DNA from 3 places in the Acidicapsa acidisoli genome. Region 2 is predicted to be linked to each of the others. Evidence: predicted binding sites of a transcription regulator. Region 2 holds the regulator's gene; each other region holds the start of a gene.
The links. The regulator LexA, encoded in region 2, represses DNA repair genes until DNA is damaged. The targets are predictions, from matches to a motif close to CANTTCGCTTTTTATTCGC.

Region 1 (10,229 bases), 120 kb from region 2:
GATGGTCACATGCGTTCCTTCTACTACGCAAACACTTACTGAGTCGGCGATGTCTCTCCACTTTTCTTCCACTCTGGTTTCAAGCCGCAGCGGCTGGGCCGTTGACACGTAGACCAGCATGGGACCGGAGTATTTCTTCGGTACATATTCCTCAACTGCGGTATGCAGAGCTTTTGCATATTCCTGTGCGTCCCGGGGGATATGGTTAAAAAAGGACAATCGACTCTCTGCCGGATGGCGCTGAATAAGACCGGCTGCTTCCCTGCGTCTTTCCTGTACCCTTGTAATGGATTCATTTGCTTTATTCCAAATGACCTTTACGGCCGACAGAAGAGATGGATTCCGCTTGACTTCTTCATAGGCCCACTCGGCGAAATTTCTATTCTGGAAATAAAAGCGCGCACACTTTTCGAAGATACCGAAGGGTCTTTTGTCGGCTGGGGTATTGAGCGGTCCAAAATCGATTGCGATCAGCAGGGCAACTTCCCTGTCATGGACGTTCTTCAATTGTTGCGCCATTTCAAGAGCAATGACCGCACCCACGGACCAACCAGACAGAGCGAGCGGGCCTGCCGGCTGAAATTTTTGAAGCGCATCGACATAATATTTTGCGAGCTCCTGAACCGAACTGCCGCGTTCGGCATTTCGTTCGGAGGAAGGTGGGTGGATGCTAAAGAATGGCTGGTCTGGGCCAAGCATCTCCGCCAGACGAAGAAAGTCTGTAGAGCTCGGGTTTAAGGAATTTACGCCATAGAAAGGGATGCGGCTGCCGTCGTCCATGGCCACAACATGGAGAGGCGTGATTGGCCCACCCACCTGGCCTTTGCCTGAACGCCACCTTGCCTCCTTCCAGCGCAAAGCGAATGCGATTTCGCGCATCTTCGTGATACTCGAAGTTCCAGTATCGATGTCCAAGACATTGCGATTATCTTCAGGCGTGGCGTTCATAAGAGCGTTTTTCTCAAACTTTCAGATACGAACGGACACCGACAAGTGCATTTGACTACTGGACACCTGTGGCTGTTCAACTGCATTACTGCTTGAGTGCAAGATAACCTGGAATGATAGTCGAATTGTACGTGCCCCGGCTCAGGAGCAAAAAATCCTGGAACCGGTAGGCATGGTGAGGACTACTAGCTGCAACGACCGCAGGGGAGGCGGATCCTAATCTACACAGCCGTGCTTCACTCACCGCACTAATCAATTATTGTAATTAGCCCCTTGCGCAATCGAAAGAAAATTATTATTGCGCCGATCTCGGCCATCTTGCGCTTATGAGGATTTTGCGATCATCTCATTCGGATCATTTCGCGTAATTTAAGGGTTTTATAGGCCGAATTCGCCTTATGTTCACCTTTTGGGCTATGGACCGGACTTAAAGGTAGCCCGGAGGAAGACGCGGCGCTCTGACATAAGTCATAGCGAATCCCGCAACCGGAGCTTAATCTTTGATGTGAGCAGGCTTCTCGATTTTGCCGAGGAGGCGAGCGATGAAAGCGACTCAAGTACTCGGGTGCGACCCCGTCTCGCGCAATTGGCTTGTGCCCGCAAAAGCAGAAAGGACTTAAATGGAAGCATTTTCACTTGGTTTTTGGGGCCTTGCCGACCAGAGTCTCCAATGGATTGGAAGAGGTGCTGCGTGGGTTCTGTTGAGAAGGCGTTACCCAAGAGACGAAAGCGCTCTTTGTGCCGCAACAGGCGGTGCGCTTCTATGCGCGGTGTTCGGCGGAGCCATCGGATTTGCTCTTTCTGATCCTTCGCGAGATATAAGCGCGATTGGAGGAACGATACTTGGATGTTTGCTAGGGATGTGCACAGGAATCATTTTCGGAGCGTTTGTTGAAACTGTCGACAGCGCGATTAAAGACCTGCTGAGATCTTTGAATTCGAAATAGCTATCAAATTTAGTTAGCTTTCAACCCTGGAGCGCATTAGCTGGTCTTGTTACCCAGGGCGTTGCTCTGGGCTGGGATAGCGATGCGCCTTTGGCGCTTTGGGTTGGTCGAGATTATCGGAGCGTGCTGAGTCGGAGGGCTCGAAAGAAGCCGGGTTTTGTCGCTTGCGCATGGCCGAGTGGGGGCTTTGAGAAGCCCAGGTCTCAGAGGCGAGACCTGGGGCACCCTCGATTGTTACTTATTGAGATCTGGGCCACCCGCCATTCGAATGAATATAAAACAGACGCATTATAGGATTTGGACACAACGATTGACGTGGATTTTAGAGTCCCTTGACCATATTTGAATGCTATCGATTTTGTTTCGCTTTCCGACAGTAGAAACTCCGCGTGAATTGGCTCTGCTTCGTCGAGAACTTTTCCCTCTCGGCGATGTCTTTTGTCGAGCCATGCTGGATATTGCTTCTTGACCTCAAATTTCGCGCTCGCGTTCACTGGCCTGAGCCTGTAGAGCGCATTCAGAAACGCGCTCTTTCCTGATTCGTTCTTCCCTACTATGCAAGTGACATCGCTTTGGATGGCCACCTCGTTGGAGTCGAGGATGCTCTTGAAGTTCTCTACTCGGACACTCGTAAGTTTCATCTAACCCCCATATTCTTGTTGTGCTTGAAGATATCAGATTGATTCTATTCCTAGACCTCGCTTTGCGATTGTAGTCGATGGGCAAATCTCCAATATATTGCGGACGATATTTCGCCTTATTTTCGCCTTTCTTGTATACTGATTGCTATGGACTTTCAACTCGTTACGCCTTATCAGCCTAAGGGGGATCAGCCTAAGGCTATCTCGGAACTGGTGTCGGGGTTGGCTGCCGGGGAGCAGCACCAGGTTTTGCTGGGGGTTACCGGGTCGGGTAAGACTTTTACCATGGCCAAGGTGATCGAGGAGTTGAATCGGCCTGCGCTCATTCTGGCACATAACAAGACGTTGGCGGCGCAGCTTTATAACGAGTTCAAGCAGTTCTTCCCCTCGAACGCGGTCGAGTACTTTGTCAGTTATTACGACTATTATCAGCCGGAGGCTTATATTCCCGCCGGGGACTTATATATCGAGAAGGAAGCTACGATCAATGAGGAGTTGGACAAGCTTAGGCTATCGGCTACGCGAAGCTTGTTTGAGCGGCGGGATGCGATCATTGTCAGTTCGGTGAGCTGTATCTATGGTCTTGGTTCGCCGGAGGCTTACTACGGGATGTTGTTGTTGCTGGAAAAGGGGCAGCGAATTCACCGCAAGGATATCTTGCGGCGGCTGGTGGAGATTCTGTATGAGCGGAACGATCACGACTTCCGGCGCGGAACATTCCGGGTGCGCGGGGATGTGATCGAGGTCTTCCCTACTTATGACGAGAATGCTTACCGGATTGAGTTGTTTGGGGACGAGATTGAGTCTTTGTCCCAGATCGATCCGTTGTTTGGGACAGTGAAACAGAAGTATGCGAGGCTGCCGATTTATCCCAAGAGCCACTATGTAGTGCAGCCGGAGCGCAAGGCGCAGGCTATCGAAACCATTGTGGCCGAGCTGGCGGATTGGGAGGCTGAGTTAGAGAAGCAGGGGCGAATGGTGGAGGCGCAGCGCATTCATCAGCGGGTGCGGTTTGACCTGGAGATGATTAAGTCGATGGGTTACTGTCATGGGATTGAGAATTACTCGCGGCACTTCAGCGGACGGCTGCCGGGTGAGCCTCCGCCGACGCTGCTGGATTACTTTCCGAGGGACTTTCTATTATTCGTCGATGAGTCGCATGTAACGATCCCGCAGGTGCACGGGATGTGGTTTGGCGACCAGAGCCGGAAGCAGAATCTGGTGGATTATGGGTTTCGGCTGCCTTCGGCAAGGGATAACAGGCCGCTGAAATTTGACGAGTTTGAAAACCGGATCAACCAGACGATTTATGTTTCGGCGACTCCGGGGCCGTATGAGCTGACCAAGGCGGCCGGGGTGGTGGTGGAGCAGGTCATTCGGCCGACGGGGCTGATTGATCCGGAGGTTGAGATTCGTCCGGTGAAGGGGCAGATTGACGACTTGCTGGGGGAGATTCGCGACCGGGCGAAGCGCAATGAACGGGTGCTGGTGACGACGCTGACCAAACGTATGTCCGAAGACCTGGCGGGGTATTACACCGAGGTCGGCGTGCGCTGCCGGTATATGCACTCGGAGATTGAGACGCTGGAGCGGATCAAGATTCTGGCGGGGCTGCGCAAAGGTGAGTATGACGTGCTGATCGGGATCAATCTGCTGCGGGAGGGGTTGGATCTGCCGGAGGTTTCGCTCGTCGCGATTCTGGATGCGGACAAGGAAGGTTTTTTGCGGTCGACGGGGGCGCTGATTCAGACGATTGGGCGCGCGGCGAGAAATGTCGAGGGTCGGGCGATTTTGTATGCCGACAGGATGACGGATTCGATGCGCCGGGCGATTGACGAGACGGACCGAAGACGTGAGATTCAAAGAGCTTACAACCTGGAGCATGGGATTACGCCGCAGTCGATTTTGAGCAAGCTGGAGAATTCTCTGGCGGCGATTTTGAAGGCGGAATATGGCGATCCACTGGAGGAAGCGGCGGAGGGAATGCCGGAGTTTGCCTCGCAGGCTGAGCTGGATAAGTACCTGGAGGGGATGGAGGCGCAGATGCGGGAGGCGGCCAAGAAATTTGAGTTTGAGAAGGCGGCGAAGTTGCGGGACACCATCAAGGAGCTGCGGGCGAAGGAGTTCTTGTTCGGTTAGGGATGGCAAAACCGATTAACTTCCAGTATTTTCAGGCAACCTCTGCGCACTTTAGCACATCTATGTGGCTAGTTGGTAAATACCGGGGGAAAAGCTAGATGGTAACATTCATCCGGCCACGGGTGATTATGGAGAAGATTTTGCTAGTGGACGACAATCCACTTCGGGCCTCAATGAGGAAATCGTTATTGGAGGGTAGCGCACCGGATGTGGTGCGAGCGCTGGATGCGTCTGAGGCGCTGTGCCTGGTGGAGTCGCCGGAGTTTGCGCAGGGGCTGGCGCTGGTGATTACCGGACATGCGATGAAAGGGATTTCAGGGCCAGAGTTTGTGGCGGAGTTTCGCAGCAGGATGCCGGCGGTCCCCGTGCTGGTTCTTAGTGCCGTGCCGAATGCGGAGCAGGAGTATCAGGGGATTCCGGATGTCCTGGTTTCGCAGACGACGTCACCGGATGAGCTGAGGTCGCTGGCGCGGGGGCTAGTGGTTTCCCGGCAGAAGCGAACGGCTTGAGAAACTGCCTTCCGTGTAACGGGTTTTGCGGTCGCAGAACAGCTTCGGCTAGAGAGTCCTGATAGAAAGACAGAGTGAAAAATGTCCGTCATATGCGCCGGTTTCCGGCGCAATTTTTATTGACATTTACGTCTATTTACTTACGTCACAGTTCATTCCATGCGGATGGTCAGGACCGGGCAGCTGGCTCCGTAAAGAATCTCCAACAGGGTGTGGCCGAGGAGGATCTCACGCAGGACGGAGTGCTTCCTGACGCTGGTGATGATGAGATCTGCTCCAGCTCTGGCTGAGGCCTGGCAGATAGTTGGGCCTATTGCACCCTCCAGAACTTCCACTTTGGTATCGGCGAACTGCACCACCGCATGGAGTTGCTCCGTAGCGGCTTCGATTCGCTCCGGGGTTGCGTGTTTCGGCAATACATGCGCGAGGGTGTATTCGACGGGCAAGCGACGTCGAAGGGCGCGGGCGTATTCGAAGTTCCGAATGGATTCGGGGCTGAGGTCTGTGACGCCGAAGACGTGGAAATGACCTTCGCCAACCCATTTGCGGACTGGGCGGCAGTCGGCGACAGTCAGCACAGGGATCATGGTTTTGCGCAGAATGCGTTCGGCGGTCGAAGCAAGCGCGAATCCGCCGAAGTTTGATGCGGCTTGCGTTCCGAGAACGAGTATGTCGACCCGGTATTCGGCGATAACCTGCTCGATCTGGGTGTCGAGGTCACCCTTGCGCATCAGTATCTGGCAATCGATGTGCTGCATTCTGACGGACTCGGCGAGTTCTTCGAGGGCCGATTCGCTGCGCTGGAGAATTTCGAGCGTCGCTCCAGGGACGCTGTTTGCCACGAAGGCTGTCGCGTTGAGGACGTGCATGAGCAGGAGGGATGCGCCGTAGACATGCGCTACCGCGATCGCATGTTCCAAGACCAGGGATGTCTTGGGCGAGAAATTTACGGGAACCAATATCCGGTTTACTTTGCCTTCGAGAAAGTTGCCTGGTGTGTCGTTCATTCGTGCTTTCCTCTCGGCTTCTAGGCTGTCTCATCTCTAAGTTCGGCGAATGAGGTTATGCATTATTCCTGGCATCGCCTTCCGCCCTCTGTGAGATGAGCGGCGCGGATCTTTGATCCGGAATTTGTTCGCGTCCAGTTCGCTTCAGGGGTCGGAAGCGAGGTGTCCTACGACTCCGCATTACGACACCGCATTCCGTCTCCTCAAACCTTTGGTTGAGTTTCGTAACAATTGCTTTCCATAGGATGAGACTGGCTTTACGAGGCGCTTGGTAGCGTGTGGCGGCTGGTGCGACAATCGATTGTGACAAATAGGGCGGAGTGGCGAAAAGCTTATGGCGGCATTTGGTAGTTTTGCTCTTCTGATTGGACTAGCGCTGGCGGCTTATAACCTGTTTGCCGGCGGAATTGCGCTGCGTCTCCTGGCTGTCGGCGGGCTGGCGAGGGTTTCGCCGGAGAGGCTGGCTGAGACGGCGCGGCGGGCGGGGATTGCCGGATTTGCGGCGGTTACGGCTGCGGCCTTTGCGCTGAGCTGGTCGGTCTTCCACAACGATTTTTCTATCGAATATATTGTCGAGCACTCGAATATCGCACTGCCCGCGCCGTATAAGTTCGCCGCGCTTTGGAGCGGGCAGGAGGGTTCGCTGCTGCTGTGGGCATGGTTGCTGGCGGCGTATGGGTTTGTGCTGCGACTGACGCATAAGAGCGACGTGAAGCTTCATGCCTATGCCGGAACGATTCTGGCCGGGGTGCAGGTCTTCTTTCTGCTGTTGCTGAACTTTGCCGCGCCGCCGTTTTCGCTGGTGCGGGGCGGGGTTGCGCCGGCGGATGGGAATGGCCTCAATCCCCTGCTGCAGTATCCGGAGATGGTGATTCATCCGCCGATGCTGTACCTGGGATATGTGGGATTCACGGTGCCGTTTGCGTTTGCACTGGGCGCGCTGATGATGCGGTATCCGGGTGAGAAGTGGATTCACATCACGCGGCGCTGGACGATGTTTACCTGGATGTTTCTGACCATCGGGATCTTCCTTGGTATGCACTGGGCATATGCGGTGCTGGGCTGGGGCGGGTACTGGGGTTGGGACCCGGTGGAAAATGCTTCGCTGATGCCGTGGCTGACGGGCACGGCTTTTCTGCATTCGGTGATGATGCAGGAGAAGCGCGGCATGATGAAAAGCTGGAATGTCTGGCTGATCTTCTCGACTTTCATGCTGTCGATTCTTGGGACGCTGCTGACGCGCGCGGGGCTGGTGAGTTCGGTTCATGCCTTTGCTCAGTCGTCGATCGGGAACTGGTTTGTGGCGTTCCTGGTGCTGATCGCTGTCGTCTGCATATTCACCTTTGTTTTGCAGAAGGATCATCTGAAGTCGGAGCATCGCGTCGAGTCGCTGGTGAGCCGGGAGTCGAGTTTTCTCTTCAATAATCTGGTGCTGCTGGCGGCCTGCTTCACGATTCTTTGGGGGACACTGTTTCCGGTGCTCTCGGAGTATGTGGAGGGGACGAAAACGACGCTCTCGGGCGCGTATTACAGCCACATTGCAATACCGATCGGCGTGTTTCTGCTGCTGCTGACAGGCGTTGGGCCGCTCTTGGCGTGGCGGGCATCGTCGTTCAAGAGCCTGCGGCGGAATTTTATTCTGCCCGGGGTTGCGTTTGGGGTGACGGCGATCGCCTGCATCGCGGTGGGGTTGAAGCCGTGGGCGGATGAGGGCGTTTTTTATTCGCTGATGACGTTTTCGCTGGCGGCGGCTGTGGCTACGGCGGTTGCTTCGGAGTTTCTGCGCGGGGCGGCGGTGGTACGGCGGCAGACGGGCAAGGATTATCTGTCGTCGACGATTCTGCTGGTTCGGAGGAGCACTCGGCGGTATGGCGGATACCTGGTGCACTTTGGCGTGGTGATCATCTTTATCGGATTTGCCGGTTATGCCTTCAATCGCAGCGCGGAAAAGCCAATGGGGCCGGGCGACAAGATGGAGATTGGGCCGTATACGCTGGTGAACCTCGGCAATACGCAGGAGTCGAACGCGAATTACGACTCGGAATTTTCGCTGCTGGATGTTTATCAGAACGGCAAGAAGGTGCTGGCCCAGTCGATGGCTCCCGAGAAGCGCGTTTACGCGGTGAACGGGCAGCCGCAGACGATGGTGGCCAACCACTCGACGATGCAGTGGGATTTATATGTGGTGTATGAGGGACGGGATTCGACGACCGGGTTGCCGATTATCAAGGCCTTCCTCAATCCTCTTGTGATGTGGATCTGGGTGGGGCTGGTTGTGGTGGTGCTTGGAACGCTGGTGGCGCTGGTGCCGAGTCTCAGCCCGTCGCGGGCTGCGGTGGCTGTACCGGTGCCGCAGCCTGGGCCGATGCAGGCTGCTGTGGGAGTGACTGGGGGCGGAGATTGATGCGGTTTCTTAACGGGCGTGTGTTGGACCCCATCCTTTGTGCAAAATCGCCCAAAGGATGGGGCACCCAGATTTCCAGATTCTCCAATATCCGGCCCAAATTTTCGGGACCGTTGGCTCGTGTGGCTCAGGCCCTGCTGGTCGCTTGCGTGGTTTGTTTTTCTGTGGGGGCGACTGATCCGCAGGCTCGGTTTAACGATCTTGGCCACAAGATGATGTGCACCTGCGGGTGCGGCCAGGTGCTGCTGGAGTGTAACCATGTGGGCTGCACGGTTTCGGGTGGAATGCGGGATGAGTTGACCGCGGGCCTCGCCACGGGCATGAACGACAGCCTGATCCTGCAGAGTTTTGTGCAGAAATACGGGGCGACGGTGCTGGCTGCTCCGACGACTCAGGGGTTTGATCTGGTGGCCTGGATCATGCCGTTTCTGGTTGCAGCCGTTGCCCTGGTGGGAACGATTCTGCTGGTGCGGAACTGGGCGAAGAATCAGGCCCAGCTCGTGCATGTTGGGGCAGATGGCAAGGCTCGACCGCCGGGTATTGGAGCCGAAATGCGGGACCGGATTCGCAGGGAAACGGAGACGGATTAAAGCATCTGCGTACCCCACCCTTTGGGCAAAAGACGCGCCAAGGATGGAGCGCCCGAAGATTTGGTTTAAGACAGAATTCAAGAGCGCGAGCGAGGGTTCGATATGTCGAGTACGGACGGGATGATTGGCGGCGCGGTATTGGCGTTGCTGCTGTTTCTCTTTACCTTCTGGCCGGAGAAGAATGCGGCGGTGCAACGGCAGAAAACACGGCTGGATTTTCTGGAAGAGTTGAAGGAACAGATCTACGCGAATCTGCGCGACCTCAATTTTGAGTATCAGGCGGGCAAATATCCGCTGGAGGATTACACGGTCCAGCGCGGGATTCTTGAGAAGGAAGCGGCGACGGTGCTGGCGGAGATGGATTCGCTTCAGGCACATGCAACAGGGGTTAGGCATTAGGGAATAGCCGGCCGCGGCGTCTGGTGAGCCCGCCGATTTCTTGCTTGTGGAAAGGTTCTGTTTTGAATTCAAAGACTTTCTTTTGTCTGCGGGTCTCTGCGCTCGCGATGCTGGCTGCTGGTTCCCTTGCATTTGCGGGGACGATTACCGGTACCGTTACGAACATGACAACGAACAAGCCTGCTGGTGGAGACAAGGTTTCACTGCTGAGTCTCTCCGCCGGGCTGGAAGAGTTGAGCAGCACGAAGACAGACGCGAGTGGACAATTCAAGCTCACGACGCCTTCTTCTGATGCGCCTTTTCTGATCAAGGTGGAACATCAGAAGGGCGCGTATTTCAAGAACATGCCGCCAGGAGCGGTCAACGCCGTTATCACCGTGTATGACGTGGCGGCGAAGGTAGGGGGCGTCTCGACGGAAGCCGATGTGCTGCGGATTGAAGCTGACAACGGGCAGTTAAAGATTACGGAGAACTACTTCGTCAAGAACGTCTCTTCCCCGCCCCGGACGGAGTCGAGCGAGCACACGTATGAAGTTGTGATTCCGCCGGATGCGACGCTGGAGGGCGCGGCGACCGTTGGTCCAAGCAACATGCCGCTGGCGGCGACTCCCGATCCCGTCAGTCCGAAGGGACACTATGCGTTTT
Region 2 (10,229 bases):
GGCCTGGTTGTTTATTTCGGGTATTCGCTGAAGCACAGCAAGGTGCAGAATCTGCCGCAGGCGGTTGAGGCGGATTGAGCCGTTCATTGTAAGTTGCAAAGTAAACGGCCTCCGGATCCGGAGGCCGTTTGCGTGAGGCTGAAAAACTTTGTTACGCGGTTGCCTTAGCGCACAGGGCATCGAAGGCCTTAACGATTTCACCGGCGATCTGGGGGGCAGTGCTGGACTCGATGATGAAGCGCTGCATCAGCCAGACAAGCTTGCCGTCTCGCAGGATGGCGATCGCTGGAGACGTGGGCGGATGGCCTTCAAAATAGGAGCGGGCGCGCTCGGTGGCTTCGCGATCCTGACCGGCGAATACTGTAATGCTCTGGTCGGGCAGCGTGGAGTGGGTGAGAGCCATGCGGACGCCGGGTCGCATCTTGCCGGCTGCGCAACCGCAGATGGAGTTGACGACGAGCATTGTGGTGCCCGGCTTGGCGAGCGCCGCGTCAACTTCTTCGGCGGTGCGCGCTTCCTGAATGCCAGCGCGGGTCAACTCTTCGCGCATGGGTATAACCATAATCTCTGGGTACATCGTTGCCTCCGGCAGGGCGTGATCGCCTGTTCCTCTATTCTACCGGAAAGGTGGCTGAGCGTATCCTCGCGCTTCGGGTTCCAGGCTTCATTTCGTGGTCTGCCGACTGTTGTAGGCTGACGGAAATGAAGATTCAAGAGAATGTGGCGCTCGCGCCGTTCACGACATTTGGGATTGGCGGCCCGGCGCGCTGGTTCGCGGAGGCTGCCAGCGAGGCGGAGATAGTGGATGCGGTGACCTGGGCGCGAGAGCGGTTGCTTCCGCTCTTCGTGCTGGGCGGTGGGAGCAATCTGCTGATTTCGGATGCAGGTTTTGCTGGGTTGGTTCTGCGGATGGCGCTCAAGGGCGTTGAGGCGGAAGAAGACGGCGGCCGGCGGGAATTTCGCGTGGCTGCTGGAGAAGACTGGGATGGATTTGTCCAGCGAGCGGTTGCAGAGAAGTGCTCGGGAATCGAGTGTCTTGCCGGGATTCCGGGGTCGGTAGGCGGAACTCCGGTGCAAAATGTGGGGGCCTACGGGCAAGAAGTTTCGGAGACAATCGAGCGTGTCCGGGTTCTTGATCTGGAGTCGCTCAATTTTCAGGAAATGTCTGGGGAGGCGTGCGGCTTCGCATACCGGAGCAGTGTCTTCAATTCTTCGGCGAAGGGACGATATCTAGTGCTGCGAGTCGATTACCGGCTCACTCCTGGCGGGAAGGCAAATCTCAGGTACGCAGATCTGCAGCGGGTTTTTTCAGCGGGTTCTGATCCCGTTCTGGCGGAGATTGCCGCGGAAGTCCGGCGCATTCGGCTTTCCAAGGGAATGCTGCTGGTGGATGGGGATGAGAACTGCCGGAGCGCAGGGAGCTTCTTCAAGAATCCAATTGTTTCGATGGAGAGCTTCGAGGAATTGACTGCAAGATTGGGTAAGGAACCGCCGCACTATCCGGCCGGCGCGGGCCAGGTGAAGCTGCCTGCGGCCTGGCTGATTGAGCAGGCAGGGTTTCCCAAGGGGTTTCGCCTGGGGCGCGCGGGGATTTCTTCGCGGCACACGCTGGCGCTAGTGAATCTCGGCGGCGCGTCGGCGAGTGACATCCTTGCGCTGCGAGATCTGATCGTTGGGCGACTGGCGCGTGATGGCATAGCACTAACCATGGAGCCTGTTCTGGTTGGATTTTAGCCGGCATTCAGCCGAGCGAGCAGACGTTGACGTTCGGTGGCGAGAACTTCGCTGGCCGGGCCGAGGGCTGCCAGCTTTCCTTCGCGGATGAGCGCGACTTCGGCTTCGGTGGCCAGGGCATCGGCGGCGTCGTGGGTGACGAGGATGGTCTGGATAGCCTGTTCGCGTAGCCAGGCCTGCAACCGGATTAGGATTTGGTCGCGCGCGTCTGCGTCGAGTGCGGAGAGCGGTTCGTCGAGCAGCAGCAGGCGCGGCATAGGCGCGAGTGCTCTGGCCAGGGAGACGCGCTGGGCCTCGCCGCCGGAGAGTGCGCGCGGCGAGCGGTCGACGAGGTGTGCAGCTCCGACGAGCTCGAGCATGTCAGCGACTCGCTGCTGCCGGGGGATCTGAGTCCAACTCGCAAGGCCGTAAGCAACGTTTGCAGCAACGGAGATGTGTGGGAACAGCGCGGATTTTTGCGCGACAAGCCCGGTGGAGCGGCGCCCGGGGCGAAGGTTTAACCTCGCTCGTGTGTTCGTTACGGGTTGGCCGTAAATGGTGATGTGGCCGGAATCCGGTTCTTCGAGTCCAGCGATGATGCGCAGTAAGGTACTCTTGCCCGCGCCGGATGGGCCGAAGACTACGGTCCAGGGGGCGGATAGGCAGCACTCGATTTCAAGGTGGAACCCCCCGCGTTTGGCTTCGATTTGGAACTCAATCATTGCCACTCCCACGATTGCGACTGCGGGAATTGCTGCTGGTTGGACCGGTTGCGAGATTATTCGGCCCAGCGTAGACGACGACCAAAGCGGCGAGGCACAGGACGAAGAGCAGAGTTGCGGTTCGGTTTGCGGCGGCGTAGTCGAATCCCTCGACCTGGTTGAAGAGGACGAGCGAGAGGGTGCGTGTGGCTCCGGGGATGTCTCCGCCAAGCATGAGGACGACGCCGAATTCGCCAATGGTGTGCAGGAAGCTGAGTACAGCGGCGGCAAGCAGCGAGCGGCTGGCCAGGGGGACGAGGATTGTCCGGACGAGGCGGAGCGGGCTGGCTCCGAGAAGGCGCGCAGCGTCAATCAGTGACGAGTCGACTGCGGCGAATCCAGCGACGATGGGTTGTACGGCGAAGGGCAGGCTATAGATGGCGGAGCCGACGACGAGTCCTTCAAAGGAAAAGGCCAGAGGATGACCGAGGAGCGATGCGATAGCGCGGCCGAAGCCGGTTCGGGGGCCGAGCAGAATCAGGAGGTAGAATCCCAGCACGGTAGGAGGCAAGACGAGCGGCAGCCCCGTGACGGCCTGTGCGAGAAGACGCCAGCGAGAGCGCCCCAAGGCAAGCCATGCGGCAAGAGGGATTGCGAGGCAGAGCAGAATTGCGGTGGTGATTGCGGAGAGTTTGAGGGTGAGTGTGAGAGCCTGCCAATCCATGGGCTAATTCACGGGTGTAAGGCCGCTTTTGGCGAGCTGCTGTTGGATGGGCGGGGACAGGAGGAATTCCAGGAACCGATGGGCATTCTGGCGCTGCGGTGTGTTGCTGACGATGACCGCGCCCTGCTCGATGGGAGGATAGAGATTACCTGGGATGACGAAGTAACTGCCGATGGACGCAAGGTGCTCGGTTTTAGCCGAGGTGAGAGAGATCAGTCCGGCATCGGCGTTGCCGGTTTCGGCGAACTGCGCTGTCTGGGAGATGTTTTCAGCGGTTACGAACTTTGGCTTGAGGGTATCTAGCAGTTTGAGATTGGTGAGTGCGGCGATGGCGGCGCGGCCGTAGGGGGCGCGGTCGGGGTTGGCGATGGCGATGCGTTGCAGCGATGGATCGCGAAGGGTTTCAAGGGTTGGGTTGGGCCAGTGACCATCCTTGCGGGTCCACAGTACGAGCGTGCCGCGCGCGTAGGAGACGGGCGACGCGGAGTTAGAAAGGCCCGCTGTGTCTGCCTTTCCGGCATCCAGCAGGCGCTTGGGATAGCTGAGATCAGCGGAGAGAAACAGATCGAAGGGAGCGCCGTTGAGAATCTGCGTCGTGAGGGCGGCGGAAGCCTGGTAGGTGGCTTGAACCTCAATCCCGGTGGACTCGCGGAACTGATTCAGAATGGGCGGCAGGACAGGCTGTAGATCAGCTGCCGCGGCGATGCGCAGGGGAGCCGTCTGGGCGTGAGCGGAGATTGACGTCGACACCATGGCCAGAAGCGCGAGGGCCATGGCCATGAAAATCGGCCGGCACGCGGGGTCTCGTTTTACGACGATCTGCGATATCGATTTAGAACGGTTCAGGAATTCGAACATTGGGTCTTCTTTCGATGTTCACCCGGCTTCTGGGTGCTTGCTGGTAGGCTAACACTTAGGATGAACGACAATCTGCATCAGTTGCGTTGTTTCGGCTGCGGTGTGCGCATTCGCGGAGATCAGGCTGGTTCGATCTTTCGTTGTAAAGAGTGCGGCGACCTCTTTGAAGTGGAGTATCCGGGCTGGGGCCTGGTGGGCGGCACGGACCGTCCCAATGCCGGGGCCTTGAAGTGGTTGTGGCGCGAACGGCGGGCGTCTTCTGAACTCCTTGACCGCTCTGGTGTCTGGCGTTTTCGCGAATTGCTGCCGATTCTGGATAGCTTCGGAAATGCCGTGACGTTGCAGGAGGGAAACACTCCTCTGTACCACCTGCCGAGGACGGCCAAGGCGCTTGGCGTGGATCAGGTTTTTGCCAAGCATCAGGGCATGAATCCGACCGGCTCGTTCAAAGATACCGGCATGACAGCAGCGTTGAGCGTTGCCAAGGAGCGGGGTTTTGAGTGGGTGGCCTGCGCGTCGACGGGAAACACCTCGGCGGCGATGGCGGCTTACGCGGCTCGGGCAGGACTGAAGTGCCTGGTGCTGATTCCGCAGGGAAAGATTGCGTGGGGAAAGCTGTCGCAGGCGATGGACTATGGCGCCGTGACATGCCAGCTCAACACGGATTTTGACGGCTGCGTACGTGTGCTTTCGACGATTGTGCAGCAGGCGCCGATCTATCTGCTGAACTCGGTCAATCCATATCGGCTCGAAGGGCAGAAGACACCAGCGCTGGAGATTGCGGAGTACTTTGACTGGAGCGTACCGGAGCATATTCTGGTTCCCGGCGGGAATCTCGCAAACAGTTCGGCGCTGGGCAAGGGATTGCGCGAGATGAAGGCTCTGGGGCTGATTTCGCGATTGCCGAAGATCTCGGTGATTCAGGCTGAGGGCGCGAATCCTCTGGCGCGGAGCTTTGCTGCGAACGACGGGAAGAAGCTGGAGCCGGTGGCCGCGCATACGAGGGCTACAGCCATCCGGATCGGGAGTCCGGCTTCGTGGCGGAAGGCGGCGCATACGATTCACGAGACGGGCGGATGGTGCCTGGATGTGAGCGAGGGAGAAATCGCCGTCGCCAAGGCCGAGATTGGCCGCGAGGGAATCGGCAGCGAGCCAGCTTCGGCAGTGACGCTGGCGGGCTTGAAAAAGCTGGTGGCCGAAGGCAAGGTTGCGCCCTCCGATACAGTCGTGCTGCTCCTGACCGGACATACTCTCAAGGATGCCGACTACACGATCGATTTTCACCGTGGAACGCTGCTGCAACCGGAAGAGGCTGAACCCGTGCTTGCAACGATGGAGCCGCTTCGCCGGAATGCTGTCGAAGTTGAGGCCACGCCGGACGCAGTGCTGAAGGCGCTCAAGGAAATTCAGGACAGGTGGGTCTGACAGTGGACTCAATTCGACTTCAATTGCCGGCGACCTCGGCCAATCTGGGAGCAGCCTTTGATACGGCCGCCGTCGCGCTAGGTTTTCATCTGATTGTCGAAGCGGAAGAGGCTGAGCGATTCTCCATTTCTGCGGCGGGCCGGAATGCGGATTTGTGTTCGCGGCTGGAAGACAACCTCATTCTGGAGACATATCGCACTCTGCTGGCGCGGGAAGGGCGGGACGTGGTTCCGCTGGCCCTGCGGATGGAGAATCAGATTCCGTTGGGCATGGGCTGCGGTTCTTCCGCGGCTGGACGGCTGGCGGCGATTGCGCTTGCCTCGCATTTTGGCGGGTTGAACTGGAGCAGCGAGCGGATTCTGTCAGAGGCGTGTGCGCTGGAAGGGCATCCGGACAACGCGGCCGCGTGCTGGCTGGGAGGGATGGTTGTCGCCGCTTATGAAGGTGGGGTGATTCACTCGGCGCGGGTCGAGCCTCCCGCTGATTGGCGAGCGATGGTTGTGATGCCCACGGCGCCGCTGGCCACCAGCAAAGCGCGGGCCGTGCTCCCGGAGAGGTATTCGCGCGCCGATGCGGTCGCAAATATTCAGGCGGCGGCTCTTCTGGGACTCGCCTTTGCGCAGGGACGCGGGGACCTGCTGCGTCCGGCGATGGCCGACCGGATTCACCAGCCATATCGATCGGAGATCTGTCCGCTGCTGCCGCTTCTGCTTCCGCTAGCCGGGAGCGAGGGAATTCTGGGCGCAGCCTTGAGCGGCGCGGGACCATCGGTCTTGCTCGTACTTTCCGGAGACGAATGGGTCGCGGGCGCCTGCGAGGCGGTTCGGGATGCTATTTCCGGACAGGCGGAAGCGGAGATCCTGGCGGTCCGGTTTGAGCGAAGAGGTGTGACAAGAAACTTGAATTCCATCAATGAATTAGAACCGGCGGAAAGATAAGGGAGAGGCAAGGAGTTATCGCCGCTGAACCGCTTATTCCATGGTAGTTAGCAAGTAATACATCCCCCGATGGTGATTACCTTCAGTGTTACCTAAGATTTCTTGCTTTTGATCGGAAGAAAACCTAGATTCACCGTGTGGGCAGTTCTGGGGGAGGGCTGCTCTAGCGCCCGAGATTCCTTGATGGAGTCCGGGCGCTTTTATATTCAGGTTCATTTTGGGCTTGGTGCAGTTTGGGCTCTGGGTTTTTAGCCCTAGACCGTTGCCTTTGCGACTTCCGGCGATCAATTGCATCTCATAAACTGGCAGGTGCGGTTAGACTGACAGAGAGTGGCAATCTTGACTGTCAAGACCGCGAGGAGAATCATGGCCGGAAACGCAGTGTTTGAAGTGAGTGATGCAACGTTCGATCAGGAAGTGCTGCAATCGGAGCAGCCTGTCCTGGTAGACTTTTGGGCGGTTTGGTGCGGCCCCTGTAAGGCAATCGCCCCGATCGTTGACGATTTAGCGACGGCGTATGCCGGTAAACTGAAGGTAGTCAAGGTGGATGTCGACAAGAATGGCGCTACGCCTTCGCGTTATGGAATCCGCGGAATTCCGGCATTGCTGATCTTCAAGGGTGGTAAGGTTGCAGATCAGATTGTCGGGTATGTGCCCCGGGAAGTGATCGAAGAAAAGGTCAATCGCGTTCTGGCATTGTCTCCTGCCAGCGTGAATTAAGACATCAAAAAGCGGCCGGCGGCTTTAATGCCTGGCCGCTTTTTTGTCTCTAAGACAGCCATAAGTCAGCGATAGCGGCGGATGACTCCAAGGACTCGTCCCTGAATTGCGACCTGCGCGGCAGGGACGAAGATGGGGTCCATTTCTAGATTCGCCGGTTGCAGGCGTACTTGGCCGCCTTCCAGATAAAAGCGTTTTAAGGTGGTTTCCGACCCGCGCACCAGGGCGACCACAATCTCGCCTTGACGGGCGGTGCGGGTGCGTTCGACGAGGACGTAGTCGCCGCTGATGATGTGCTCGTCACGCATCGAATCACCCCGCACCTCAAGTGCGAAGACATCCTTGTTTCCCACCACATCATGCAAGGAGATGCTCTCGGTGTTCTCGGCCGCCTCGACCGGAAGACCGGCGGCAATTCTACCCATCAGGGGCAAGCGCTCGCTGGTCCGGGTGCGCGTGCCGACAGGCACAACGTCGATGGAACGGCTCCGATTGTGAACCCGGTCCAGCAGCCCCTTCTTTTCGAGGTTGGTGATGTGCTTGTGAACAGTGGCAAGCGACTTCAGATCCAATCCTCGCGCGATCTCTTCAAAGGAAGGCGAGTAGCCATTGCGGTTGACGAACGATTCCAGGAAGTCGAGAACCTCTTTTTGTCTGCGTGTAACAGCCATGGGCGCATTCTAGCGAATGAAAAGCGAAATAGCCAGAACTATTTTCGCTCTACCTTCCCCAACAGATTGTGAAGGCTGTCGGGCGCGGTGGGAGGATTCCAATGATCTTCCCCTCAGAAGTGTTCCATTTGGAAGCATTTTTGGGAATGCCTTTCAACTTCTCCCAATCCCGGAACTCTCCAGATTCTCCTAATGGAATTCCATTGAGGCACCTTCGGCTCACAGGGCAGTGTGGAGGTGAGGCAGTTGCCGCCAGCAAAAATACATGGCGTCTGACCTCCGGGAGCGAGTTCATGAAGTTGCTGATAGTCGAAGACGACCAGGCGCTGGCGATGTTCTTGAGGCGAGGCATGGAAGCAGACGGTCACCGGGTGCGTTGTGCTTATGACGGCGTCGAGGCTCTGGGGGCATTTCGGGACGAACTCCCGGATTTGACGATTCTGGATTTGAATCTGCCGGTGCTGGACGGGGAGCAGGCGCTTGCCGAAATGCGAGCTATCGACCCTCAGCTGCCGATCTTGATCCTGACCGGCCGGCAGGAAGTGGAAACGCGCATTCGGTGTCTTGATCTGGGCGCAGACGACCTGATGGTGAAGCCGTTCAGCCTGCACGAACTGCGCGCACGGTGCAGGGCACTTGTCCGGCGGAAACGGGAGGCGAGATTGATTCTCCGAGCAGGAGACCTTGAACTAGACCGGCTGGAGCATACAGCAAGGCGGGGGAATCAGGTAATCGCTCTGACCAACAAAGAGTTCGCGCTGCTGGAGCACCTGATGCTGAATCGAGGCCAGTGTGTCTCCCGGGTCGAACTACTGGATGCGGTGTGGGATATGGAGCCGGCCCAGACGACCAACATCGTCGACGTGTACATCAACTACTTGCGCCGCAAGCTGAAAGATCCTCCCCCGGGCTTCCTGTTGCGCACTGTTCGCGGGCAGGGGTATGTGGTGCCAACCGAGACGGAGATGCAGGTTTCGGTGCAGGCTTTGCTTGCAGCCCAAAACAGCCGGAACGCATTGGCGGGCACGGTTCCGATAGCGCATCCTGATCCGCTGAACAGTTCTGAATCCAGTCCGGTCCCGATCGCCTGAAGCAGTGAACTCAGAGAGCGATTCTCAACTCTTAGTTACATAACGCTATCCAAGGAGAGCAGCGCATGTTGCACAGTGTCATTTCGTCCGCAAATTCGATCGTTGCACCGACCGCTCCGCTGGTGTCGACCCGGTCGCGAACAAAGACTGTCCTGATTGCGAGTGCCGATGCGAGCCTTCGCGCACGGCTGCGCGAATGTTTGTCTGGCCTGCGCTGGCAGGTTCTGGAAGCTCCCGGCGGCGCGGAAGCCTGGCTGGCTGCCAAAACGGCGATGCCGCAACTGGATGCGATGGTCATCGATCCGTGGCTGGCCGATCTGGAAGTGAACGAGTTTCTATCGGAGTTTCATCGCGAAAACCCGCTTGTCGACGTGATGATGACCGACGGCACACCATTTCAAGAGGGCACTCGCAGTCCTCACCGCCAGGAGTTACTGTACGCACTGCGGAGCCTGGAGAGTGACACGGCGTCCTGGCAGGCAGCGCCCGAATTGGAGGAAAGAAGTGATTCCATCGCGCAACTCTTTCTTGCCCGTGGACAACAACGCCCTCAAGCGTTCGACTCTGGGCTCAGAAATCCTGTATGTATGTCGGCTTCGGAGAGCCCGTCCAGGCAGAGCAGCAATGACAAATCGACCGATCTGACTCGGCTGGCTCAGTCGCCTCAGCAAGGAGCCGGAATTCCCGTTTCTCTTGCCGGAGGTGGAGTGCCCGCAATGATTGTTGCCCGCCGCGAGGCCCAGACGGAACCTATTCCGGAGCTGATCGGATCCAGCGCGGTCATGCTGGATGTGAGCCGCCGCATCCGTTTGGTTGCCGCCAGGTCGACTCCAGTGTTGATTGAGGGGCCGACCGGGACGGGAAAAGAACTGGTAGCCGAGGCGCTGCACCGCCTTTCGACCCGAAGCCGTAAACCATTTGTTGCCATCAATTGCGCGGCTATTCCCGAGGCACTCCTTGAGGCGGAGCTTTTCGGTCACACTCGGGGTGCATTTACCGGCGCGGTACAGGGGCGAATCGGGAGGATTGAGTCGGCCGACGGCGGAACGCTGTTTCTGGATGAGATCGGTGAGATTCCGCTGGCGCTGCAATCGAAGCTCCTGCGGTTCTTCGAGAGCGGCGAGTTGCAGCGGATTGGGGATAACGAGAGGGTCAAGGTAGATGTGCGAATTGTTGCCGCGACCCACCAGCCTATGGCGGAATTAGCGCAGAAGGGGCTGTTTCGCGCCGACTTGTATTACCGGCTGGCTGTTTTTCTGATTCGGACTCCGGCTCTGTCGGAACACATGGAAGATCTGCCGCAACTCGTGGGTCATTTCCTGGAGAGGATGGGGCGTAAGTCGCCCGTGAAGCGGATCGATCCCGGCGCCATGTCAAAGCTCTCCGGT
Region 3 (10,229 bases), on a different contig from region 2:
AGACGGCGGCAACGGAAAAGCGGAACGCCAGCGAAATGATAGTCTGCTTGGCGTGGATTGCCGGTCAGACTTGCAGAATGGAAAGCGGGCATTGAGTTAGATGAGTTCTGGATACGATATTGATGAAACTATGGACCGTCGGATTGCCGCACGCACGGTTCTTGGATTGGACATTGGCGGCACAAAGACGGCATGTGCTGAGGGAACGTTGGATGGGCGGATTCTGCAACGGATTGAGATGCCGACGCGGGCGATTCAGCCCTTTTCGGAGACGTTTCCGGAGATCGTGGGCAATCTCAATTCGTTGATATCAACTGCAAATCTGGAGAGCCGAAGCGTTGCTGCGATCAGCGTGTCGATTGGCGGACCACTCAAGATTGGCGAGGGAGTGCTGATCGATCCCCCGCACTTGCCTGGATGGCATGGCGTGGCATTGAAGGCGCAGCTCAGGCAGGCGTTTCCTGAGATTCCGGTGCATGTGGAGCATGACGGAAATGCCGGGGCGCTGGCGGAGTTTCACTTTGGCGTGGGACGCGATCGGCGCGACTTGCGGCATCTGATCTTTCTCACCTTTGGGACCGGGATCGGCGCCGGATTCATTGTGAATGGCCGGATACTCCGCGGAGCGACAGACACGGCAGGCGAAATCGGGCACTGGCGGCTGGCGGAGGATGGTCCGCTGGCCTTTGGAAAGCGGGGATGCTGGGAGTCGTTCGCTTCGGGCGCGGGACTGATTCACCTGGCAGCACAGATGTTCCCGGCGCGATGGAGGCAAGACACGCCTATTCGAGAATTGGTCGAGGCGATGCTGACCGATGACTACGAGGCAATGGAGGTGGCGCGCGTGGCCGGGCATTGGATGGGACGCGGGCTAGCGCTGCTGATCGATGCGCTCAATCCGCAGGTAATCGTCTTCGGGTCGTTGGGAGTTGTGCTGGGTGAGCGTATCCTTGGACCAGCCCGGAAGGTGATTGCGGAAGAAGCATTGCCCCAGGCTGCAGCGGTCTGTGAACTTCTTCCTTCGGCACTGGGAAGCAGCATCGGAGATATTGCGGCCCTGATGGCGGCGATTACGGAACCGGGGTTGTAGCCGTTGCCCGGCGCTCACGCTATATCTCTTGTGGAAAGGGGAACCATGCCACCAACGATCGGCAACGGCAAGATCTGTTACATCGAGATTCCGGCCCACGACGTCCGGAGTCTAGCCAGTTTCTACGCCAGCGTCTTCGGCTGGGTGATTCGTGATCGTGGGAACGGCCATCTCGCATTTGATGATGGAGTAGGCGAAGTGAGCGGTACGTGGGTGTTGGGCCGGCCTCCTGCCGACGAAAACGGCCTTCGCATCTCGATCATGGTGGACAGTGTGACGACCACCCTTGAAGCGGTTGTGGCCCACGGAGGCCAGGTTCATACTGCAATCGGTGCAGACTTTCCGGAAATTACAGCCAGATTTCGCGATCCTTACGGCAATGTTTTCGGTCTTTATCAGGAACCTGCGGGAGAATGATCCAAATGAAATCCAGGAAATCTGAGAGCTCGTTGTCGCCCGATGTAAATAAAGTCGAGGAATACATCGCCGCCGCTCCAGAGCCTGCTCGAAGCACGTTGCAATCGGTACGCGCGTCAATCCGGGCCGCTGCTCCTGCGGATGCAGTCGAGGGGTTCAGCTATGCCGTTCCTGCGTTCAAGCTGAAGAAGGGATCGATCGCGGGATATGCCGCATGTTCTGGGTTCTGCAGCTACTACCCGATGAGCGGATGGGTCATCACCCAGCTCAGGAACGACTTGAAGGCCTATGCGACATCGAGCGGCGCAATTCGCTTTCCAAGCGATCAACCACTTCCCGATTCGCTGGTCAGGAAGCTCGTGGAAACGCGTCTGGTAGACATCGAACGGAAGAAAAAGCGTTAGGGCTTGCGCATCCGGCCAACCAATCGCTTGGCTACGTTGGTGGGGACCAGGCCGTCTACCTTGCCGCCGAAGCTGACGACCTCTTTCACAAGGCGTGAGCTTACGAAAGAATAGCGACCCGCCGGCTGGAGGAAGACCGTTTCGATTTCCGGAGCGAGACGCCGGTTCATCAGGGCCATCTGGAATTCGTACTCGTAGTCCGTGATGGCGCGGATGCCGCGGAGGACGGCGGTTGCACCGTTTTGTTTCGCAAAATCCACCATCAGACCTTCAAAGGTCGCGACGGACACATTGCCGAGCTGACGGGTCGATTCCTTGAGCATTTCGACGCGTTCGTCGACGATGAAGAGCGGGTTCTTGACAGGGTTATTGAGGATGGCCACGGTCAGATGCTCGAAGAGCTTCGAACCGCGCGCGATAAGGTCCAGATGCCCGTTGGTGGGCGGATCGAAGGTTCCGGGATAGATGGCCTTTACGCCCATTCTGATACGCGCCTTTTACTCGACAATCCCTGAATTTTAGCAGGCAGGAAAAAAGCGGCTACCGTTGGGCAGCCGCTCTGGTTTGATCCGAATTTATCGCTTCGCGCGAATGGCCTGCTGCGCAGCGATTGGGCCGTCGGCGGGAACGGATGGAATTTCGGGAATATCAGCGGCCTTGGAAGCTGCGCCGATGCCCAGCTTCTGGCGAACCTGGGTGTCGAGTTTCGCGAAGACGTCTTTGTGTTCCTTGAGGAAGGTGCGGACGTTTTCGCGTCCCTGACCGATGCGCTCGCCATCGTAGCTGTACCACGCGCCGGATTTCTCGACGATGTTGTTGAGGACAGCGATGTCGAGGACGTCGCCTTCGCGGGAGATGCCTTCGCCATAGAGGATGTCGAACTCAGCTTCGCGGAAGGGTGCTGCAACCTTGTTCTTAACGATCTTGACCTTGGTGCGGGAGCCGGTGACTACGTCGCCTTCTTTGACGGCGGCAATGCGGCGGATATCGACACGGACGGAGGAGTAGAACTTGAGCGCCCGACCGCCGGTGGTGGTTTCGGGATTGCCGAACATGACGCCGATCTTTTCGCGGATCTGGTTGATGAAGATAAGCGAAGTGCGGGATTTTGAGACGGTTCCAGTGAGCTTTCGCAGCGCCTGCGACATGAGGCGGGCCTGCAGGCCGACGTGGGAATCGCCCATTTCGCCGTCCAGTTCTGCCTTGGGAACCAGCGCAGCGACGGAGTCGACGACGAGAACGTCGATGGCGCCGGAACGCACAAGGGCTTCGGTGATTTCAAGGGCCTGCTCGCCGTAATCGGGCTGGGAGATGAGCAGGTTGTCGGTATCAACGCCAAGTTTGCGAGCGTAGACGGGATCGAGAGCATGCTCGGCGTCAACGAAGGCTGCCAGACCGCCGGCGCGCTGCGCTTCGGCGATGATCTGGAGGGTGATGGTGGTTTTGCCGGACGACTCAGGTCCGAATATCTCGATGACGCGGCCGCGGGGCACGCCGCCCACGCCGAGAGCTGCGTCAAAGCTGATGGAGCCGGTGGAGATCACCGAGATGGGGACGATGGCGTCCTTGGCTCCAAGGCGCATGATGGAGCCTTTGCCGAATTGCTTTTCGATCTGTGAGAGTGCGCTTTCTACTGCTTTGGCACGGTCTTCCGCGTAGCCCATGTGGTTGTCTCCTGCGCTCATCCATAAATCCAGCCGACTTCTCGTCCTTTTTCTGGAAGGCTGAGACGGGTCAACACGGGGATCGCCTGGTAAGCTTTTGGCAAAGTCTTATCGATGGGATTGTAGCAGTATTGGCACTGCTCATACTAGAAGAAAAAGCGAAAGTCGGGCAAGTCTCACCGCATGTGCAAAATCAGCGCGAGAGGCCCGCGTCAAATGCGAAGACCTCGGCTCCAAGTCCCGCAAGGATCGTTCCTGCCTCTATCCCGGGATCGCCGTAAACCTCAAACCCTGTAATCTGGGCATAGTGGACGATTTTGGGCACCAGTTCCCGCACGGCGTGACCGGTCATGTGGGTCAGGACTGCGTTCGAATCCACGTAAGTTTCGATCAGGCGGCAACGGCTGCCATCCGGGCTGTAAAACCAGTCGTAGCCAAGCGTGCCAGTCTCCGCCTGAGTAGAAGCGATCATTGCCTGGGCAATCGCCTTGAAGTGCTTCAGGTTTTCCTCTGGGATGGTGAAACTTACTGTAAATCGAACCTCTTGCCCTGCCATGCTTAATACCTCTCACTTATTCTATCGAACGGCTTTCCTCAGGACTCGGTTGGCTTTTGGCTTCGCTGCGAAATCAGTTGCGATTCGAGATAGGCGGCGAGGGCAAGTTTGTACTCCTTGACGAGTTCGGACCGTTCCCTGGAGTTGGCCTCTCCGTACAGCACGTTCATGCTTTTGATGATTTGTAGGCTCACGTTTGCCATGCGATAGGCGCGTTCCTGCGAGAGTGCGGGCTTCCTGTTGCGAAAGACATTGGCCAGTTGCTCGCGCAGATGCCTTCTACCCTCCTGGTCGCGCTTGTACTTGACGGGGGCGTCGAGCACAGGAAAGTAAGCGGGATGCTCCTCGACAAACCGCACCATAACATCGACCAAGTAATCGGCAATCTGCGGTACCGTCAGGCCGGCAGTGATCGACTCAAGATCGGTCCAACGTTTTTGCATCTCATTGCCATATTGAACGCGGAGAGCGCGAACAATCGCCTCCTTATTGGGAAAGTATTGATAGACCGCTCCGATGGATGCATTGGCGCGCTCAGCGATTTCGGTCATGGTGGCGGCATCGTAGCCTGCTTCGGCGAAAACGGCTGAGGCGGACTCCAGCAACTGCGCGACGCGACGCTCGGCGCGGTCTTGCTGCGGGACGCGTCGCTTGTTTGACAAATCTGAGGCCATCCTCATATTATAGCTCTATAAATATGAGGCTATCCTCACATTACGGAGGTTTTTGATGTCGTCTTTGAATCTGGTTGCTGGAAAAACAGCGGTTGTGCTGATCGACCTTCAAAACGGAATCACCGGTTATCCGTTAGTTCCGCACTCCAGCGCCGATGTGATTGCGCGGGCCAATCGACTCACGAGCGAACTCAGGGCGAAGGGTGCGACGGTTGTCTACGTCCGCGTCTCCATGACTGAGATTCTGACCATGACTGTCGATGCGCCCGTGCGTGATCGGAATGCACCACCGCCGCAGGCGATTGCGTCGGAGTTGGTCCAGGAACTTGACCGCCAACCCGGCGATCTGGTGATTACCAAGAGGCAATGGGGCGCCTTTTACGGAACGGAGCTCGATCAGCAGCTTCGCAGGCGGGACATTCAAACGATAGTGATTGGCGGCGTCGCTACCAACTTTGGCGTCGAGTCGACGGCCAGGGATGCTTTTGATCGCGGCTACGAACTGGTGTTTGTGGAAGACGCGATGACCACGCTGAGCGCGGAGGCACACAAGTTTGCAACCGAGGTGATCTTTCCTCGAATGGGACGCGTGCGCACGACCGATGTGGTACTCGAAGCATCGCGAGCATGAGCACAACGATGAAGCCCGCGGAGCGGGACAGGGTCGATCCCCGGGTATGGAAGATTTTAGGGGTCGTGCTGCTTGGTCCATTGCTTACGAGTATCGATTCCACCGTGGTGAATGTCTCGCTCTCGACGCTGGGGCGAGAACTGCAAGTAGGCCTGACCACTCTGCAATGGGTAGTCACCGGCTATCTGCTTGCGCTGGCGCTGATGCTTCCGCTCAGCGGCTGGGTGGTTGACCGGCTAGGCGCAAAGCGCGTTTACCTGGGCTGCTTCACGATGTTCACGCTGGCCTCGCTGCTATGCGGCATCGCTCCTTCTGCTCATGATTTGATTGGAGCCCGCGTCCTGCAGGGAATGGCCGGAGGGCTGCTGGCTCCGATGGCGCAGATGATGGTGGCGCGGGCTGCACCGCGTCACATCGCGCGCGTAATGGGGGTCATGGTGGTGCCGGTGCTGCTGGGGCCGATCTGCGGTCCTTCGCTGGCGGGTTTCATTCTGCAACATGCCTCGTGGCGCTGGATCTTCTTCATCAACCTGCCGATTGGAGTTTTGGCGATTGTACTGGCCGCTTGGATATTGCCCAGAGACGAGGCAACGGAGGGATTGCGGAGCTTTGATGTACGCGGCTTTTTGCTGATTTCGCCGGGGCTGGTGCTGGCGATGCATAGTTTAGAGAGTCTAAGCGCGAATCCTGCGGCCCGGTCGCAATATATGCTGGAATTTGCCGCCTCGATAGGATTGCTGGCGGCCTTCGCCGTCCATTCGATGAGACGTGGGCGAGCGGCGTTGATCGACGTGAGTCTGTTCAAGAATGCGTCCTTTCTAGCGTCTTCCTGGACGCTGTTTCTACTGAACGCAGTCTCGTTTGGCGGACAGATGTTACTGCCGCTGTATCTGCTTTCCGCGCTGCACATCTCGCCGGCAGAAACTGGGCTCTTGCTCGCGCCTGCTGGGCTGGGAATGCTTTGCTCATATCCTTCGATGGGAATGATGACGGACCGCTTTGGCTTGCGCCGGGTCAGCGCTTGCGGTGCGTTGATTGCATTGCTAGGAACGCTGGCGTTTGCGCTGCTCTCTGGCCAGACGCTGCCGACATGGGCCATTTGTATGGCTCTGTTTGCTCGCGGAGTGGGAATGGGCTCCATCGGTCTGCCGTCGATTGCTGCGGCGTACTCATCGATTTCCAGGGAAGCGATTCCTGCGGCCACGACCGCGATCAACATCTTCCAGCGATTAGGTGGGCCAGTGGCTACGACAGCGCTTGCGATCTTCCTCCATACGAGGATGGCGTCCTTTTCCGAACCATCGAGCGCATTAAACAATGTGGGAAATACGCGGGCCTTTTCTGCGACCTTCTGCTGCTCTGCGCGCTTCATGTGGCGACCTTGATCGCGGCGTTGCGCCTTCCTGTTTGGGCGAAGCCCAGTGTGAGCACCCAAAGTTATGAACCTGGCCACCGGGCGGAAGCCATGGCTGAGTAACTGGGAAAACCCCGATCTTCTTCTTATCTTCTCCTGGGCTGCTAATCCTTCCCAAATCTGCAATTGGCGGCGATTGCCGCTATGTTTTCCTTGCGCCTCTCGTATTGGAGTGATACTTTGCGAGAACACGTTTGGCTACCGTCCCTTTGAAACCAAATCGCATTTCCCGTCCAAGGAGAAAACATGGTTCGAAGAATTGGTGGGTTCTCGCTGGTAATCGCTGCTCTGTTGTTGGCCACAAGCGTTTCAGGCCAGGCGCAGGGACTATTGACGCGTCATACGCGCGAAGTAACGGTCAACGGACAAGCGCAGTCTGTCGGGCGGCTTCCTGCAAGCCAGATCCTGCAGTTGGACCTGGTCCTACCGCTGCGCGATCAGGCTGGTTTGGATAAGTTCCTCGCGGAAGTCTACGATCCGTCCAGCCCAACTTATCGCCACTTTCTGACCGTCTCCGAGTTCACTCAACGATTTGGCCCAACCGAAGCGGATTATGAGGCAGTCGTCCGCTTTGCGAAAGCGAACGGGTTTGAAGTTGTGGGCGGAACACGAGACGGCATGGAAGTACAGATCAAGGGGCCTGTTTCCGCGGTTGAGAATGCGTTTCACGTGGCCATGCACACCTACCAGCATCCCACTGAGAATCGCGTGTTTTATGCTCCGGATCGTGAACCGACGACGAGTTTGCCCTTCGCGCTCTGGCATATTTCAGGATTGGACAACTACTCGATTCCGCACCCGATGTACGTGAAGAAGAGCGATTACGCGCAGGCGCACGGCATCTCTCCCGAGGCGGTTGTGAAACATGCCACCACGGGGTCCGGTCCGTCGGCATCGTTCCTGGGCAGCGACATGCGCGCGGCTTACTATGGCGGAACGGCGCTTACCGGCGCGGGACAGAACCTCGGACTGTTCGAGTATGAAGGCACCGATCTTGCGGATCTGAATACCTACTATAAGAATGTCAACCAGACTTTGGCGATCACTCCTGTTCTTCTGTCCACGGATGGAACAAGCACCTCCTGCTTGAATTCGAGCGGCTGCGACGATACGGAACAGACCCTGGATATGACCCAGGCGCTCGGCATGGCTCCCGGCCTGTCGAGTCTGGTTGTCTATATCGGATCGACTGACACTGCAATCATCAGCTCGATGACGTCACACAGCCCGCTGCCAACAACAATTGGCTGCTCATGGGGCTGGACGCCGGCCGATCCCTCAACGCTCGACGTGTACTTTGAAAGGATGGCCGCACAGGGACAGAACTTCTTTGCGGCATCGGGCGATAGCTCTACGTGGTCTTCGCGGAATGAGGCTTGGCCGGCGGACGATGCGCATGTAATTTCCGTCGGCGGAACGGACCTGACTACGTCCAGTGCCGCTGGGCCTTGGGCATCTGAGACTGCGTGGGTCGACTCGGGCGGGGGAATCTCGCCTGACAGCATTGCGATTCCTTCCTGGCAGCAACTCTCTGGCGTAATCAACTCCAGCAACAAGGGTTCGACTACGCTACGCAACGGACCGGATGTTTCGGCGAACGCCAACTTCACCTTTTACACTTGCGCCGACCAATCAGCCTGCCTTGCAAACGAGTATGGCGGCACGAGCTTTGCCGCTCCCATGTGGGCAGCTTATATCGCGCTGGCGAATGAGCAGTCCCTCAACAACGGCAGCTCGCTTCTTGGCTTCATCAACCCGACGATCTACGCGCAGAATGTCACGTCCAGCTATACAACGGACTTTCACGACATCACGAGCGGCTCGTCGGGCAGCTATTCGGCGGTGACCGGGTACGATCTGGTAACTGGATGGGGCAGCCCGAATGGCGCGAACCTGATCAATGCGCTGGCCCCTTCGAGCACGACTCCGGCATTTACGCTTGCGGCTTCGCCAACTTCAGTCTCCGTCGCAGTGGGAAGCACCGGAACATCCAAGATCACAACCACCGTCTCCGGAGGATTTGATTCTGCTGTGGCGTTGTCGGCAAGTGGCCAGCCTACGGGCGTCACTGTCACCTTCAGCCCGGCCTCGATTGCAGCTCCCGGTTCAGGAAGTTCAACGGTGACCTTTACTCTGGCTTCCACAACTGTGACCGGAACCTACCCGATTACGATCACCGGCACGGGGGACAGCATCACCCACACTGCGACGGTTTCGCTGACCGTTACAGCAGCGGCGACTCCGGCCTTTACGCTTACGGCCTCGCCCACTGCGGTATCTGTGGTACAGGGCAAGAGCGGTACATCCACCATGACGACCACTGTCTCCGGCGGGTATAGCTCAGCCGTCGCGTTGTCCGCGAGCGGGCAACCTGCTGGTGTGACGGCGACTTTCAGTCCGACGTCAATTGCGGCGCCAGGCTCCGGAACGTCCACTCTGACGCTGGCTGTAGCCTCTACCACTGCCACAGGCACATACACCATCACCATCACGGGGACCGGTGGCGGAATCACGCATACGGCGACCGTGTCGCTGACGGTGACTGCTCCGGTGGCTGGCGCATTTACAGTCTCAGTCTCGCCTACCTCCGGTTACCTGGCGCGAGGCCAGAGTGGCTATGCCGTGGTGACCACAACGGTTTCGGGCGGATTTAACGCGCCGGTCGCGCTTTCTGCAACTGGCATACCGACGGGCGTCACGGGGAGCTTCAGCCCTGCGACGATTGCGTCGCCGGGTTCAGGTACGTCGGATTTCACTTTGACCGTAGCAGGAAACGCCCCGACCGGAACTCACACGATAACAATTACGGCAACGAGCGGCGGCGTTTCGCATACTGCAACTCTTGTTTTCACCGTGCGGCGCTAACGCTAAAGCAGCCTGTGTTCGCTGCGTCGGCGTTCAATAAGGGAACTCGAACAGAGCCCGGACTTTCGAGTCCGGGCTTTCTTTTCGCATGATCTTGTTGAATTCAGTTGCAAGAGTGACTGCGCTTCCTCATTAGTTACTCAAATAATGCGGTGCGAGGTGCCAGGCTCGCTTGTTGGCGTGGATAATGATCCGCGGGGAAGAAACGAACAGGAGAGCGATGACTTATCAGACAAATCGGCGGAGCTTTCTTATTGCAAGCGGAGTGACTGCGCTTGCCTCAACCAGAGTGTTCGGTGCAAACGATACCCTGCGCATTGGCGTAATTGGAGCAGGAGGGCGGATGCGAACTTTGCTCGACTGCGCGGAGAGAGTTGGACCGTGCCAGTTTGTAGCAGTAAGCGATGTGTATAAGCCGCATTGTGACGCCGTAGTGGAGCGTTCCAACGGCGTGGCTGCGGCGCATGTGGATTACCGCGCGGTGTTGGACAAAGACGTGGATGCGGTGTTGATT

Region 1: uvrB (excinuclease ABC subunit UvrB) is a predicted target of LexA. The motif match lies at 2,644-2,662, and genes of this name have one in related genera.
Region 3: recA (recombinase RecA) is a predicted target of LexA. The motif match lies at 3,723-3,741, and genes of this name have one in related genera.

What each region holds. Positions count from the first base shown of each region.
Region 1 covers NZ_JAGSYI010000002.1:641,299-651,527, forward strand. Annotated here, with positions in the region: gene OHL23_RS12705 (thioesterase domain-containing protein) at 1-948, opposite strand, end outside; gene OHL23_RS28845 (AAA family ATPase) at 2,099-2,536, opposite strand; gene uvrB (excinuclease ABC subunit UvrB) at 2,684-4,675, shown strand; gene OHL23_RS12715 (response regulator) at 4,804-5,184, shown strand; gene OHL23_RS12720 (universal stress protein) at 5,337-6,191, opposite strand; gene OHL23_RS12725 (heme lyase CcmF/NrfE family subunit) at 6,526-8,595, shown strand; gene OHL23_RS12730 (cytochrome c-type biogenesis protein) at 8,595-9,185, shown strand; gene OHL23_RS12735 (hypothetical protein) at 9,288-9,584, shown strand; gene OHL23_RS12740 (peptidase associated/transthyretin-like domain-containing protein) at 9,647-10,229, shown strand, end outside.
Region 2 covers NZ_JAGSYI010000002.1:523,124-533,352, reverse strand. Annotated here, with positions in the region: gene OHL23_RS12255 (amino acid permease) at 1-78, shown strand, start outside; gene OHL23_RS12250 (BrxA/BrxB family bacilliredoxin) at 152-577, opposite strand; gene OHL23_RS12245 (UDP-N-acetylmuramate dehydrogenase) at 703-1,734, shown strand; gene OHL23_RS12240 (ABC transporter ATP-binding protein) at 1,731-2,435, opposite strand; gene modB (molybdate ABC transporter permease subunit) at 2,428-3,138, opposite strand; gene modA (molybdate ABC transporter substrate-binding protein) at 3,142-3,996, opposite strand; gene thrC (threonine synthase) at 4,057-5,421, shown strand; gene thrB (homoserine kinase) at 5,412-6,359, shown strand; gene trxA (thioredoxin) at 6,726-7,079, shown strand; gene lexA (transcriptional repressor LexA) at 7,145-7,750, opposite strand; gene OHL23_RS12205 (response regulator transcription factor) at 8,044-8,841, shown strand; gene OHL23_RS12200 (sigma-54-dependent transcriptional regulator) at 8,907-10,229, shown strand, end outside.
Region 3 covers NZ_JAGSYI010000001.1:1,840,867-1,851,095, reverse strand. Annotated here, with positions in the region: gene OHL23_RS07430 (ROK family protein) at 131-1,090, shown strand; gene OHL23_RS07425 (VOC family protein) at 1,136-1,507, shown strand; gene OHL23_RS07420 (iron chaperone) at 1,513-1,911, shown strand; gene coaD (pantetheine-phosphate adenylyltransferase) at 1,908-2,393, opposite strand; gene recA (recombinase RecA) at 2,487-3,596, opposite strand; gene OHL23_RS07405 (putative quinol monooxygenase) at 3,769-4,131, opposite strand; gene OHL23_RS07400 (TetR/AcrR family transcriptional regulator) at 4,170-4,793, opposite strand; gene OHL23_RS07395 (isochorismatase family protein) at 4,861-5,436, shown strand; gene OHL23_RS07390 (DHA2 family efflux MFS transporter permease subunit) at 5,433-6,821, shown strand; gene OHL23_RS07385 (protease pro-enzyme activation domain-containing protein) at 7,097-9,715, shown strand; gene OHL23_RS07380 (Gfo/Idh/MocA family protein) at 9,903-10,229, shown strand, end outside.